Regions from separate parts of the Ensifer sp. ZNC0028 genome, predicted to be linked through region 1. Evidence: predicted binding sites of a transcription regulator. Region 1 holds the regulator's gene; each other region holds the start of a gene.

What was found. Region 1 encodes LexA, which represses DNA repair genes until DNA is damaged. Its sites were predicted from a motif close to TGTTCNNNNTGTGTTCNG; they were not measured.
Region 2: L981_RS12060 (ribonuclease T2) is a predicted target of LexA. The motif match lies at 2,505-2,522, and genes of this name have one in related genera.
Region 3: L981_RS01690 (ATP-dependent helicase) is a predicted target of LexA. The motif match lies at 2,372-2,389, and genes of this name have one in related genera.

The regions. Positions count from the first base shown of each region.
Region 1 covers NZ_JTLA01000035.1:17,307-22,229, reverse strand. Annotated here, with positions in the region: gene L981_RS09200 (hypothetical protein) at 1-591, opposite strand, end outside; gene L981_RS09195 (hypothetical protein) at 710-1,438, opposite strand; gene L981_RS09190 (hypothetical protein) at 1,713-1,964, shown strand; gene lexA (transcriptional repressor LexA) at 2,202-2,924, shown strand; gene L981_RS09180 (hypothetical protein) at 3,010-3,342, opposite strand; tRNA gene L981_RS09175 (tRNA-Cys) at 3,552-3,625, opposite strand; gene L981_RS09170 (thermonuclease family protein) at 3,778-4,512, opposite strand; gene L981_RS09165 (hypothetical protein) at 4,728-4,923, opposite strand, start outside.
Region 2 covers NZ_JTLA01000046.1:48,562-53,484, forward strand. Annotated here, with positions in the region: gene L981_RS12045 (thiamine pyrophosphate-binding protein) at 1-384, opposite strand, end outside; gene L981_RS12050 (EamA family transporter) at 450-1,394, opposite strand; gene L981_RS12055 (alpha/beta fold hydrolase) at 1,415-2,350, opposite strand; gene L981_RS12060 (ribonuclease T2) at 2,539-3,318, shown strand; gene ettA (energy-dependent translational throttle protein EttA) at 3,526-4,923, shown strand, end outside.
Region 3 covers NZ_JTLA01000005.1:121,094-126,016, reverse strand. Annotated here, with positions in the region: gene L981_RS34945 (hypothetical protein) at 10-177, shown strand; gene L981_RS01690 (ATP-dependent helicase) at 237-2,306, opposite strand; gene L981_RS01685 (hypothetical protein) at 2,648-2,827, shown strand; gene L981_RS01680 (hypothetical protein) at 3,016-3,324, opposite strand; gene cysG (siroheme synthase CysG) at 3,324-4,796, opposite strand; gene L981_RS01670 (nitrate reductase) at 4,768-4,923, opposite strand, start outside.

The sequences.
Region 1 (4,923 bases):
CGGATCCCGCGCGGAGCGTTTTTCGCTCGGTGCATTGAACGGATCCGCCTTCTTCTCCTTGGACTTGCGGCCTTCGTCGGCGATGATCTCGTCCACTGCCTTCTGGCACTTCATCAGCTCTTCGGCCGCGGGGCCGGTGCCGCGCAGGCTGAGATTGGCGATGACGCGATCTTCGAACGCGATGGCTAGGCCCCGCTTGCGCACGAAGCCCGTCAGGAACTCGGCGTCGGTGACGTTCACGAACAGAAACTTTCCGCTCGCGTCGCCAGCGGCGGTCGCCGAAGCGCTCCAGGGCTCGGTCTTGTCGAAGCGGAACGTCAGGTCGTATTCCTTGCCGACCTCGAGCGACCGCCAGTCGTCGCTGGCGAAGCTCATGTAGAGCGGCGACTCAGAGCCCTTGGGATAGAACCCCAGCCGCAAGGTGACGCCGCCGTCGAATTCCGACGAGATGAAGCAGGAGCCCTCCATCGAGGTGTCGGATGCAACGGTCCAGCCGTCGACGTCCTTCCACTTGATGATTTCGGACTCCTCAGCCGCGGCCGATCCCGCGGCGATCAGACAGCTTACCAATCCGACCAGCAATCTACGCATGCAAAACCCCCGTTTGCCCGCATTTTGATAGGTCCCCGCGCCGCTGTCGAGGGTACCGAGCCCGATACCAGCAACATTTTAGGAATATTCACCTCTCTGCGGCAAGCGGACGCGCCCATCACATGGCGAAAGGATCTTTCGACGACTTGGTCTGGCCGCCACCGGCAAAGGGATCGTTGTTCGGGGCAGTGCCACCGGCGCCGGCAAAGGGATCGTTCGCTGCCCCCTGCCCGCCATTCGGGATCAAGGCGCTCACCGCCTCCTGACATTTGAACATCTCGCTCACCGCTTTCATCGAATCGCGCAGGCTGAGGCTCGCGACGACGCGTCCCTCGAAGGCCAGCGCCAAGGTGTTCTTGCGAACGAATTCGGTAAAGAAGTCGGTGTTGGAAAAGTTGACGACGAGGGCCTTGGCGCCGGTAAGATCGACGCCGAACGCAACGGCCGGCCACTGGCGACCACGGTCGAGCTGCAAGGCGACATCGTATTCCCGCTGCGGCTCGATGGATTTCCAGTCGGCATTGCCGATCGAAAGAAACGCCAGGTTCGCCGACCCCCGCGGATAAAAGCCGATACGAAGGATCGCACCCGCATCATAGCTCGTCGCGGCGTAACACGAGCCTCCCAGGGAAGGATCGGAACCCACCGTCCAGGCGTTGATCCGTTTCCAGATGTTCGAACGCCCTTCTTCAGCAGACGCCGCTCCGGCCGTGAGCAACAGACCGAGCACCACCAACGACAATCTACGCATGCAATTACCCCACTTTCCACGCAAAGTTATCTTTTTTTGACCTCCTGTCGAGACGGTGAAGCCCCTTCCTCGCAGGGATTTTTGCGCATCCCCCACCCCCGGCCCCAGAGCCGATAGTGCCAGTGCGTTCTTCGCCCGTCGCAAGAGGAACGGTCAAGATGAACTCGAGGTGCAGCGGCTGGCGCAAATCAGACACAGCCTGCAGGCAAAGAGCTGTTGAACACGGCAGAGTGATCGCCATGCTTGCTGGACTTCGGAACGAAAGCACGGTTCACATCGTTTCCCACCCTGTAGTGCCACCCCCTTCATCAAGTGGACGTTCCCCGTGCTTGCCGCCCTGCTTCTCGCTTCGATAGTCGCATCGCCCAATATGCCTGACGTCAAGCTCAGCGCTGCGACGGTGGATGAACTCCAGACCGATTTCGAACGGGCCGTGCCGTGCCACCAGATCGATGGACGCAACGTGTGGAAGGGCGCGCTGGCGTTCTACATCCAGTCCTTCGTTTATGACGGCGACACGCCCGTCGCGACCGACGCGGCCGACGCGGTGCTTCCGGAAGACAACAGCGCAGAGACGGTGAAGGAGTTCGAGGACGCCTGCTCGACCTCGCAAGCGACCTAAATCTCTCCTCATAGAGCCCCGCGATTCGCTCGAATCAGCTGCGCGACTGGCGCCTGCCGGCGCGTTTTTGGCACGCAACCGTCGCCGAAAAGCGCCCTGCTCCCGCAAAAGTGACCGATAGACACCCGCAGAAGCGGCCAATTGCCTGAATTCACGGAATTTTAGGCACTTGCGGAACACATATGGAACAGATAGTGTCTGTTCTTGATTTGTTTCACGCCTCTGGAGCGACGTGCCATGCTGACCCGCAAGCAACAGGAATTGCTTCTGTTCATTCACGAACGCATGAAGGAGTCGGGCGTACCGCCGTCATTCGATGAAATGAAGGATGCGCTCGACCTGGCGTCGAAGTCCGGCATCCACCGTTTGATCACCGCGCTCGAAGAACGCGGCTTCATTCGCCGGCTGCCGAACCGGGCGCGCGCGCTCGAAGTCATCAAGCTTCCGGAAGCTTACGCCGCCGGCCAGCAGCAGCCGCGCAGGGGCTTCTCGCCGAGCGTGATCGAAGGCAGCCTTGGAAAGCCGCCGGCGGCCGCTCCTGCCGCGCCGAAGCCCGCCCCGGTTGCCGAAAGCACGTCCGTTTCCGTCCCGGTGATGGGGCGCATCGCTGCCGGCGTTCCGATCTCGGCAATCCAGAACAACACCCACGACATCACCGTGCCGCTCGACATGATCGGCAGCGGCGAACATTACGCCCTTGAAGTGAAGGGCGATTCGATGATCGAGGCCGGCATCTTCGATGGCGACACGGTGATCATCCGCAACGGCAACTCGGCCAATCCCGGCGACATCATCGTGGCGCTCGTGGACGACGAGGAGGCGACGCTGAAGCGCTTCCGTCGCAAGGGCGCGTCGATTGCGCTCGAAGCCGCCAACCCCGCCTACGAGACGCGCATCTTCGGACCGGATCGCGTGAAGATCCAGGGCAAGCTTGTCGGGCTGATCCGCCGCTACCATTGAGCTGCAGACAGCACACCGAATCAAAAAAGAGCCTCGCCAAGGCAATTGGCGAGGCTCTTTCTATTTCGGGTGAAATCCAGATTGTCTATTCGTGGATCGTATATTCTCCGAGCTCGCAGAGATCCTGCGTGTCCTCGGTCGTATCGAGGGCCGAGCCCTCCTCGAATTCGAATCGCATGTCGTATTTGCAGACGTCCCGCCCGTCGGCAATGGTGATCTCCATGCTCTCGCCGGGGTTCAGGACCTGCCGACCGAAAACATCGTCTTCCCACTCATTGACGCCGACCGGTGACGTATAGAAGTTCGTCAGTACCACGCTGGTGTTGTTCTTCAGCTGGAAAACCAGGTCGTCAGCGTGCGCCTCAATAGCGGTCGCCGCAAAACACGCCAACGCCGTCAGGATCAGTCTCTTTTTCATTGATGCCATTGCCTCCGTTCTTAATGTTGACGGACGCTACCGATGCGGCTGATCTCAGCGGAGTCATCGTTCCCCCTCTACCGATTTCACCGAAGCGATAAGATCCGACGGAGGCATAGGAGACGTGGCTTGCGCGGACGTGGGGTCGCGAAACGACCCGCGCTGCCCTAAGGCAGAACGTCAAACCAATTCAAACGAGGTGAGATTTTTGGAGGCCTCGCCCGGAATTGAACCGGGGTACAAGGATTTGCAGTCCTCTGCGTCACCACTCCGCCACGAGGCCTCACAGCTCGGATAACCAAGCGTTGGCGCGGATTTAGAATGATTGCAGAAAAACCGCAAGAGGCATTTTCTGAAAAACGCGCCGTCGATTTGTTGGATAGATACTTTCCACAGAACGATCGCCGATGCCCGCCGATCGGCTCCCGGTTGATCTCAGCACCAGGGCGTCGGGCGTCCATCCCACGGGCGCACGAGCCCCTCGGAGACAAGCACGCGTCCAAGAGATTGATCGCCACGGGTAACCAGGCGCAGTTTTTCGCCGGCCTTGGCGTCTGATCGCCCGCCTGCCGAAACCAGCTTGAAGTCGCCCGCGTTCAGCAACTCGCGCAGGCGCTGCTTGGCGTAGAAGCCGCGCGAACGCTCCTTGTCGCAGCTTGCCTGGCGGATTCGCGGCGCATCGACGTCGGCGACACGGATCGTCTCGCCATGAAAGACGAAGGTGGAGCCATCGATCACGCAGTTGTCGTTGCGAATGCCGCAGAAATAAAACTGGTCGGTGCGGATGGACGCCGTCTTCACCTCTTCATTCGGCCGCACGACGGGGGTTGGCGGCGTGACGCCGACATTCACCGACGGCACCGGTGCGGCCAGGGCGACCTTCGTGACCGGGTCGGGCTTCGGATTAGGCTTGTGCCTGTCCGCCTGATGCGCGACGCGCTCCTGCGCTTCAGGAACGGCACGCGGAGGCTTCGGCTTCGTTTCCGTTCGCGACGCAAAAGCCACGACATCGGAAACCACGGGCCAGTGCCGCAACTCGGCGCGATGGTCATAGGCCATGACGCCGCCAAGGGTGAGCGCTGCGGCCAGATACCACGGCGCCATGCCGCCCTGCTTGCTGCTGCTTCTGCCCGAACTGCGGCGTCGACGTTTCGTAGTGGCTTTGGCCATCGGTCCCCATCCTGATTCGAGACCGCATTATGCGTTTGATGGGTTGCCGAAAAGTTTTCGAGGGTACCCCAACAGAGGGGAAGCCTGCGACGAACCGGTCATTCGCCCTGAGCATCACGGCGGTTCTTGAAATATTCGGGAATCGAACCGCGACCGCCCGAAGGACTGGGAACGGCCCCTGCCCGCAACAAGAGGAGCGGCAAACGGCGTTCGGCTCAGGAACCCTTCGAGGAATTGGTTTTCCCGCGCCAGCGCGCCCACCAGACGGCCAGGCGACGACGACGGCGGCGAACCGAGGGAATGTCGTGGGAAAGCACGATCAGGCCCAGCGGTATCATCCAGAAGCCCAGCACGGGCAGGAAGCCGAGAAAACCGCAGAACACCAGCAGCGAACCCAGCAGGATGCGCAAG
Region 2 (4,923 bases), on a different contig from region 1:
CTCGCCCACCCATTTGGCGACCTCGGTGAAGGCGCGGCGGTATTCGATTTCCTGGAAGGCCTCGCGCTCGCGCGCTTCGCTCTGCACCTGGCCGATGAAGAGGATCATCGGGATCGAATCCTGCTTGGCGACATGGAGGCCGGCCGAAGCGTTGGTGGCACCTGGGCCACGGGTCACCATGCAGATGCCGGGCTCGCCGGTCAGCCGCCCCCAGGCGTCCGCCATCATCGCGGCCCCGCCTTCCTGGCGGCAGACGAGCACGTCGATGTCGGTGTCGTAGAGCGCGTCGAGCACGGCGAGATAGCTTTCCCCCGGCACGCAGGCGATGCGCTTCACCCCGTTGGCGACGAGCGCGTCGACGATGAGCTGACCTCCAGTTTTCATGATATTCCTCCCGATGGTCTTTCTTTTGTTTTCAGATTGGCTTTTGTTTTCAGATGGCTGTGTTGTCAGATGGCTGGCGACACCGCAGCGACGCTCGTGTCCTTGTGCACGCGGCGCTCGCGCCAGATGATGTAGAGGCCGGAGCCGATGATGATGGCAATGCCGAGCCACTTCAGTGCGTCGGGCAGGTCTCCGAAGACGAGCCAGCCGAAGATCGTGGCAGAGACGATTTCGAGATATTGCAGCGGCGCCAGCACCGAGGCAGGCGCAGCGCGATAGGCATAGACGCCGAGTACGCCTGAGATGGTGGCGGTGACGCCGACGCCAAGCAGGTAATACCAGGTGTAACCTTCCGGCCAGACCGGATCGAATATGCCGGAGCCGGTGCCTTCGCCGAAATAGAGCAGCACGAGACAGAAGAGCGCGCCCCAGACACCGGCGTGAAACTGCATCGACCAGGGGTCCTCGTTCTGCGCCACCATGCGGGTGACGAGCAGGAACACGGCAAGGCCGAAGGCGGCAACGACAGGCAGCAGGGCAATCCAGCCGACTTCCTGCATGCTCGGCTGAATGACGAGCAGCGCGCCGAAGAAGCCGACGCCGCAGGCGGTGTAGCGCCGCCAGCCGATGGTCTCCTTCAGGAATATGCTGCCGAGGATCGTCAGGATGATCGGCTCGACGAAGAAGATCGCGATCGCATCGGCGACCTCCATGACCTTCAGCGTGGTGATGAAGGAGAGCATGGTCACCACCAGGAGCCCGCCGCGCAACGCGTGCAGACCGGTCTTCTTCCAGGTGAGATCGAACAGGCTGCCACGGACAAGCACGATCGGCAGGATGAAGACGACCTGCAGCATAAAGCGCACGGCGGTGATTTCGGCTGACGGGACGGTGGCGATCGCGAGCTTTGCGAAGATGTCGATCAGCGGCGACAGCAACACCGAGATCACCATCAGCGTCAGCCCGAAGGAGATGCGGTTGTGGTCGGCGGCGATCCTGGGAAGCGACATGTCGGCCATGATAATTCCGGTCAGCGCCGCCCTGCGACGGCGCGCAGGCACCAGGCGGCAAAGTCTGCCGTCGCCTTTTCCCGGCCGATTTCGTTCAGCGTTTCGTGGCGCATGCCGTCATAGACGGTGACGGTAACGTCTCTGAGGCCCGCCGCCTTCATCTTCGTGCCGAGCCAGCGGATGGCGTTGCCCATCTCGGTCGACGGATCGGCGCTGCCGCCGACGAGATGGATGGGCAGGTCTTTCTTCAGCCGCGCCAGCCGCTCGGGCCGGGGGCCATCGAAGGACAGCCGGAAGAGGTCGAGCCAGAGCGAGACGGTGGCATCGGCGCCGCACAGCGGGTCGGCGGCATATTTTGCGACCTCGGCATCGTCGCGCGACAGCCAGTCGAGATCGGTCTTGCGATCCTTGATCGCGCCGCCCCACATGCCGAAGGTGAGCTTGGTCAGGAGCGGGCTCGGCACGTCAGATCCCTTGAGCGCCTTTTCGATCTTCAGGATCGCCTGCCCGCCGCGGCCGGCAAGGCCCGGGCGAAAATTGGAGTTCCAGACGGCGAGCGCATCATAGAGGTCGGGATCGGTCTCGGCGGCGTTGAGCGCAATCAGTCCGCCCATGGAATGGCCAAAGAGGATGACCGGCAGACCCGGATGGGTGGCGGTCGCGATCGCGCGAATAGCCCTAATATCGGCAAATACCTTGTCGAGGCCGTCGCGGTTGGAGAACATGCCGAGTGGCGCGTCGGGCGCGCGCGTTGCGCCGTGGCCGCGATGGTCGTGCGCATAGACGTGGAAGCCGTGTGCTGCCATCGCTTCGGCAAAGCGAGCATAACGACCGGAATGTTCACTTAGGCCATGGCTCAAGAGAAGAATGCCGCGGGCATCGGCGGTCGCCGGCACGTGGCGCCAGCTCAAGCTGGCACCGGTCGGGCTCTGATGCGTCTTCACCTGCCCGAACATCTCTACTCCCGGAAACAATCGACAGACCTCAGCGATTTCAAATCGATTTGCACGGCAAAGGCAATCGCCGCTTGTTGATCGTTGCGCATGAGGTCACAAGCGATTTGACGGCAAGCGCATTAGGAGTTGCAATTTTCCCGTTCTGAGCGATATTTGTTCCTGTTTTGTTTTCGCAGGAGGATGCCATGATGAGTTTCTTTAAAGCGATGTCGGGTTCTGTGGCGGGCATCGTGTCCGCATTGGTGCTGCTGCTTGCGCCCGCCGGCTTTGCTGCCGGTGAGGAAGGCGCGGATCAAGGGGCTGGCGAAGGGACTGCGAGCCGAACCCAATATGTATTGGCGGTCAGCTGGCAGCCCGGTTTCTGCGAGACGCGGCCCCAGCGCAAGGAGTGCGAGAGCCAGACGGCGGAACGCTTCGATGCCACCAACCTCTCGCTGCACGGCCTGTGGCCGCTGCGCAAGAGCTATTGCGGGGTGGCGGCCGAGGTTCGGGCGACCGACCGCAAGGGCAGCTGGCTGGAGTTGCCGAAGCTTGCCATGGCCGACGACACGGCAGCGCGGCTGCTCATCGCCATGCCGGGCGTGCAGTCCGGTCTCGACCGGCACCAATGGCTGCGAAGCGGCACCTGCCAGAGCGGCTCGGTCGACGATTACTTCTCGGTGCAACTGCGCATGCTGGAAGAGCTCAACCGCTCGGCGGTCGGCGCACTTTTCCGCCAGCGTGTCGGCGCGGAGCTCGATGAGGCGACGATCAAGCAGGCCTTCGACCAGAGCTTTGGCGCTGGCGCCGGCGACCGGGTGCGCATGCGCTGCCAGACGGTTCAGGGCCGCAGCATCATCACCGGGCTGACGATCGGGCTCACCGGTGACGTCATGAAGGCGGCGAGCCTCGGGCCGCTGATCCAGGCGGCGGGCACGACCGAGTTCAAGTGCGCCAAGGGCATCGCCGATACCGCCGGTCGCGGGTAGGGCGTTTGGCCCGGCTGGGCATGTCAGCGCTTAAGGTGCGGCCTTCACGGAGCCGGCCTGTGGCGCCTCCCGGTGCGGCATGCCGGGCTTGCCGATTGGGATGTTCGTTTTGGGATAGGCGGGGGCGGATGCCTTTGATCATTGCCCCCTTCCACTAATTCGCCTACATAGCGGGCAAATTTCCTTATCCCTGCGGAGCATTCCCTCATGGCACGTCAGTTCATCTATCATATGGCCGGGCTTAATAAGTCCTACGGCGCGAAGAAGGTTCTCGAGAACGTTCATCTGTCGTTCTACCCGGACGCCAAGATCGGTATCCTCGGCCCGAACGGCGCCGGTAAGTCGACGGTTCTGCGCATCATGGCCGGCCTCGACAAGGAATTCACCGGCGAGGCCTGGGTGGCCGAAGGTGCGACCGTCGGCTACCTGCCGCAGGAGCCGCAGCTCGACCCGACGAAGACGGTGCTTGAAAACGCCATGGAAGGCGTTGCCAAGAAGAAGGCGATCGTCGACCGCTACAACGAACTGATGATGAACTATTCCGACGAGACGGCGGAAGAGGGCGCCAAGCTCCAGGATATCATCGACAGCCAGAACCTCTGGGATCTGGAAAGCCAGGTCGAAATGGCCATGGAAGCGCTGCGATGCCCGCCGGGCGACGCGGAAGTCACCAACCTGTCGGGCGGTGAAAAGCGCCGCGTCGCGCTCTGCAAGCTCTTGCTCTCGCAGCCGGACCTGCTGCTCCTCGACGAACCGACCAACCACCTCGACGCCGAGACGATCGCCTGGCTCGAAAAGCACCTGCGCGAATATCCGGGCGCCGTGCTGATGATCACCCACGACCGCTACTTCCTCGACAACGTCACCGGCTGGATCCTCGAACTCGACCGCGGCCGCAGCATTCCTTACGAAGGCAACTACTCGGCCTACCTCGTCGCCAAGGCCAAGCGCATGCAGCAGGAAGGCCGCGAAGAGGCTTCCCGCCAGAAGGCGATCGCCCGCGAACAGGAGTGGATCGCGTCCAGCCCCAAGGCTCGCCAGGCCAAGTCCAAGGCGCGTATCCGCTCCTACGACGAACTGGTCAACGCGGCTGAAAACCAGCGTCCGGGCGATGCCCAGATCATCATCCCGGTCGGCGAACGTCTCGGCCAGGTGGTCATCGAGATGGAAGGCGTCACCAAGGGTTATGGCGATCGCCTGCTGATCGACGGCCTGTCGCTGAAGCTGCCGCCGGGCGGCATCGTCGGCATCATCGGCCCGAACGGCGCCGGTAAGACGACGCTCTTCCGCATGATCACCGGCCAGGAACAGCCCGACAGCGGCTCGATCCGCATCGGCGACACCGTGCACCTTGGTTACGTCGACCAGAGCCGCGACGCGCTCGACGGCAACAAGACCGTCTGGGAAGAAATCTCCGGCGGTGCCGAAGTCATCAAGCTCGGCAAGCACGAGATGAACTCGCGCGCCTATTGCTCGACCTTCAACTTCAAGGGCGGCGACCAGCAGCAGAAGGTCGGCAACCTCTCGGGTGGTCAGCGCAACCGCGTTCACCTCGCCAAGATGCTGAAGGCCGGCGGCAACGTGCTGCTGCTCGACGAACCGACC
Region 3 (4,923 bases), on a different contig from region 1:
TGGGAGCGGATGGACGACAACAACATCATCAAGTTTGAACGACCAAAGCCGAAAAAGGAGGCGAAGCCGGCCAGGCCTGTGCCGCGGAAGGCGTTGATTTGGCTGGCAGTGATCGCGGTCCTGGTTGCAGTGTGGTCGTACTATCAGTTTATCGCGCCGCCGAGCATGCCGGGCTAACAAATCTTCGCGCCGTCTGCGGGTGGTCGCACGAACGTGCGGTCCATGACGGCCTTCGCTCACTTCCACATGGAGCGCATACGGGCGCCGACGTCGATGCGGATCTGCTTGGCGCTTCGCTCGCTGGCGCTTGCCGAAATCTTCGGCCAGCTGGTCGTCTCGAAGAATTGCAGCAATGTCGCCGGAATGAAGCGGGTTCGCGAGGCGTAGACATGCCGGTCGCCCTGGGCGTTCTGACCGTGGGTGAAGAAGCGCTGCGGCGTCACCAGGGACAGATGATCGCGTGCCCGTGTCATGCCGACGTAGAGCAGCCGCCGTTCCTCTTCGAGTTCGGCGGTCGTGCCCACCCCGAGATCGGACGGAATGCAGCCGTCGACGACGTTGAGCATGAAGACCGAGCGCCATTCCTGACCCTTCGCCGAATGGATGGTCGACAGGATCAGGTAGTCCTCGTCGAGCAGCGGCACGCCCGCCTGGTCGCTGGTGGCATCGGGTGGGTCCAGGGTCAGCTCGGTCAGGAAACGTTCGCGGTTCTGGTAGCCGCCGGCAATCTGCTCGAGCTGCAGCAGGTCGGCCTTGCGGGTATCGGCGTCTTCATGGATCCGGTCGAGATGGGGCTCATACCAGGCGCGCGCAGCGCCAATCTCCTGCGGCCATCCAGGCTCGGCCCGTCGTAGGCCGGACACCAGATCGACGAAGCCGGTCCAGTTCTCGCCGGTCTTGGCGGGAGGTGGGATCTCCGCAAGGGCTGCGAGCGGTTCCGGATCGGCGGCGATCGCATCGAGGATCTTTCCGGCAGTCTGCGGGCCAATACCGGGTAGCATCTGTAGCAACCGGAAACCGGCGACGCGGTCACGCGGGTTCTGCGCGAAGCGCAGGACCGCGAGCAGGTCCTTCACATGGGCGCTGTCGAGGAATTTCAGGCCGCCGAACTTCACGAACGGAATGTTGCGCCGAGTGAGTTCGACTTCGAGCGTTCCGCTGTGGTTGGACGAGCGGAATAGAACCGCCTGCTGCTTCAAGGCGATGCCGATCTCACGGCCAGCGAGAACCTGCTCCACGATATAGGCCGCCTGATCCGCTTCGTCCTTGACGGCGACGAGCAACGGTCGTTGCTCCGATTGCCTGTCCGTCCAGAGGTTCTTGGTAAACCGCTCCCGCGCCAGGCCGATCACGCCGTTTGCAGCGGCGAGGATCGGCTGCGTCGAGCGGTAATTCCGGTCGAGGGTGATGACGTCGGCGGGCTCAGGCGAAAAGGCGCTCGGGAAATCGAGAATGTTGCGAACCGTTGCGGCCCGGAAGGAATAGATCGACTGGGCGTCGTCGCCAACGACCGTCAACCCGTGGCCGCCGGGTCTGAGCGCCATCAGGATCGAGGCCTGCAGCCTGTTGGTGTCCTGATACTCGTCAACAAGAACATGATCGAAGCGTCCGCCGACATCTTCGGCAAGCTCCGGATCGGAAACCATCTGCGCCCAGTAGAGCAGGAGATCGTCGTAATCGAGCACATTCTGCGCCTGTTTGGCATCGACGTAGGCCGCAAACAACGCCTTGAGCTGTTCGTCCCAACCGGTGACCCAGGGATAGGCCGTCTTCAGCACGTCGCCAATCGAGCTTTCGGAGTTCACGACGCGCGAATAGATCGAAAGGCAGGTTCCTTTCGTGGGAAACCGGCTTTCCGTCTTCGAGAAGCCGAGCTCGTGGCGCACGAGGTTCATCAGATCGGCGCTGTCTTCCCGGTCGTGGATCGTAAAATCCGGGCCGAGACCGATTTGTTCGGCGTAGATGCGCAGGATCCGGGCGCCGATGCCATGGAAAGTGCCGGCCCAGGAGAGGGCGTCCGTCATGACTGCGGCATTGTCGCCAAGAACCTGGCGGCAGATGCGCGCGACCCGGCGGGTCATCTCGGCCGCTGCGCGTCGAGAAAAGGTCATCAAGAGAACGCGACGCGGATCGGCACCGTTGACGATGAGATGCGCGACCCGGTGGGCGAGTGTATTCGTCTTGCCGGAGCCGGCACCGGCGATGATGAGAAGCGGGCCGCCGACCTGTCCTTCCGGCAAGCCGATACCGTGCTCGACCGCTTCGCGCTGGCGGTCATTGAGTTTTTCGAGATAGGCGGCGCTCATGCGTTCCCGTTCGTTTTCGTCGCACTCCGTCACAGCCCGCATCGATTTGCATCCAAGAGACAGGCAGGAACAAAGAAAGAACTAGCAATTTAGCATCCAGATGAAAACCCTGACGTCGCCGAGTTTCCCTTCTTGCAGCGTCGGAATGTCACTCTTCCAAGGTTTTGATGACCTGTGAGACCGCAGATGGGGTTGTTTGCGACAGTAGGTGTAATCGACCTCATCGACCGATCTATACCTATGGCTGTGCGCCGCACGAAGAACGCGCGACGGCTTGTGGCCTTATATGGTGAATTAGAAATATGCTTTGCTCCTGCGTCCACTCGAAAGAGGAAGAGCACATGGACGAACGGAGCGTTGAAGAGACCTGCGAGGACACCGGCTCGACCGCCGAACTCCAGGAGATTGCCCGCAAGCTGGCGTCGCTCGCCCAAGAGATCAGGTCAATTGCAGCGACCCCGCTCGGCGAGACGGTCGTATTCGACGAAAGCGGCGATAGATCGGAAACGGCCGTCCACTGACCTCGGTGGCCGACGTCGGACGGTCATTCCTCAATTGGGGTATGGCCGTGACCCGCCTGCGAGCTTAGAACCAGCCTACGGTGGCGACCTTGGGATATTCGGGACGTCGATACGAGGCGACGCCTTCGAATATCCCTTGGTGCGACAGCGGACGCCGGTGATTGCTCGTGCGGGCAGCATTGAGCCTGTCACGCCACGACCGTAATCGTCATTTCGATGTAGCCGGCAAGACATAGGGCCGAGGCCAAGATGCGCGGCGTCGATGGCACGGCTTGCATTATTTTCGCCAGGAAGATGCCGCCGGCGATGAGCAATCCGCCGAGAAGCAGACCGTGTTCCGCAACGGCGAGGCCGATGGCGCAGAGGTTCACGGCACTCGCAACCATGGTGAGGGGCGCTGCGGCCAACACAGCGTTCGATTGAGCCAGGAAGATGAGCCTGAAACGCGGCCAGCTGAGGCCGATGGCGAGAACGAGGAACACCAGGGAGATGCCCATCAGCATGCTCCGGCGAGAGTGTGCTTGATCGATCGGGCCTGCTTGTCCCGGGCTGAAAACACGTCGCCGACAGCGATGAGGACAGGGTTGTCGTAGCCGATCTCCACTATACCCTCCGGGATTGTGGCGAGCGTGCCGCGCCAGCTGCGTTCCGTCGGCCGGCTGACATCGCTCATGATCACGGCCGGTGTTTCAGGCGGACGGCCTTCGCCGATAAGCTTTTCGGCAATCAGCCCCGCCGTTCGGCCACCCATGTAAAAGACTGCCGTGCTGCGCGGATCGGCAATGCCTGCCCAGTCGACATCATCGGGCAGGCCGCCGTGGCGGGAATGACCGGTCACCAGCCGAAGCGACTGGGCATAGTCGCGATGGGTCAGCGACAGACCGAGACGGGAGGCCATGGCGCTTGCGGCAGTGATGCCGGGGATAACGTCGACGGGAATGTTTTCGCGGTCGAGATGAGCGATTTCCTCGCCTGCCCTGCCGAAAACCATGGGGTCGCCGGATTTCAGCCGCACCACGCGTTTCCCAGCCTTGGCGAGCTTGACCATCATGGCATTAATGTCTTCCTGCCGGCAGCTTTCGCGGCCGCCGCGCTTTCCGACGAGCATGCGCTTTGCCTCCCGCCGGGCGAGTTCGAGCACGTCCGAAGAAACGAGGTCGTCGAAAAGGATGACATCGGCCGACTGCAGCGCGCGCACGGCCTTCAGCGTCAGGAGTTCGGCATCGCCCGGTCCCGCGCCGACCAAAGTCACGTGACCGATGGCGGGGGCTCCCGCGAGCCTTTCGGCATCAGCAAGAAGCACCCCGCCTACGCCCTCCTCCGGCGTATCCATGGTCGAAAAGACGCGATCGGCAAAACGCTCCCAGAAGAGGCGGCGCCCGGGACCGGGCTCGATCCGGCGGTTCACCGCCCCGCGAAGAGCCTGGGCCAGCGCTGCCCAGGCCTTCAAGCTTTTCGGCAGAAGCGTCTCGATCTTGCGGCGGATCGTCTGGGCGAGGATCGGGGCGGCGCCATCGGTCGAGATTGCAACGATGACGGGCGAGCGGTTGACGATCGAGCCGAACTGGAATTCGCAGAAATCCGGCTTGTCGATAACGTTGACCGGAACGCCCGTCGCGCGGGCGGCCGTGAAGAATGCCCGCGCCTCCGCCGCGTCCTCGCAATCGCCGACGGCGAGCGCGGCACCGTCAAGATCGGCGGGCGCCCAGTGCCGGCGATTTAGCCTGATGATGGCGGTGGGGTGTTGCGGGGTACGGCCGGCAAATGTCGCGAGCGCCTCGTCGTCCCCTTCGGCGTAAAGGTCGACATGCGCGCCGCAGGCGGCCAGCAGTTCGGCCTTCCACATCGCTCCGTCCGTTGCGCCGGCCACCACGACGCGCCGGCCCTCCAGCGCCCAGAATACGGGCAGCTTGGCGAGCGCTTCCATCCGGGCAGGTCCGTCACTCTGCGGCTGCTGCAAGACATCCATCGATGATCCCCCTGATTTCGGCGCGGCAGGAGCCGCAATTGGTTCCGGCATTGAGCGTGACGCCGACGGCCTCGACGCTGTGGCAGCCGCCGCGTACGGCCGCGACGATCTGGTTGACGCCGACACC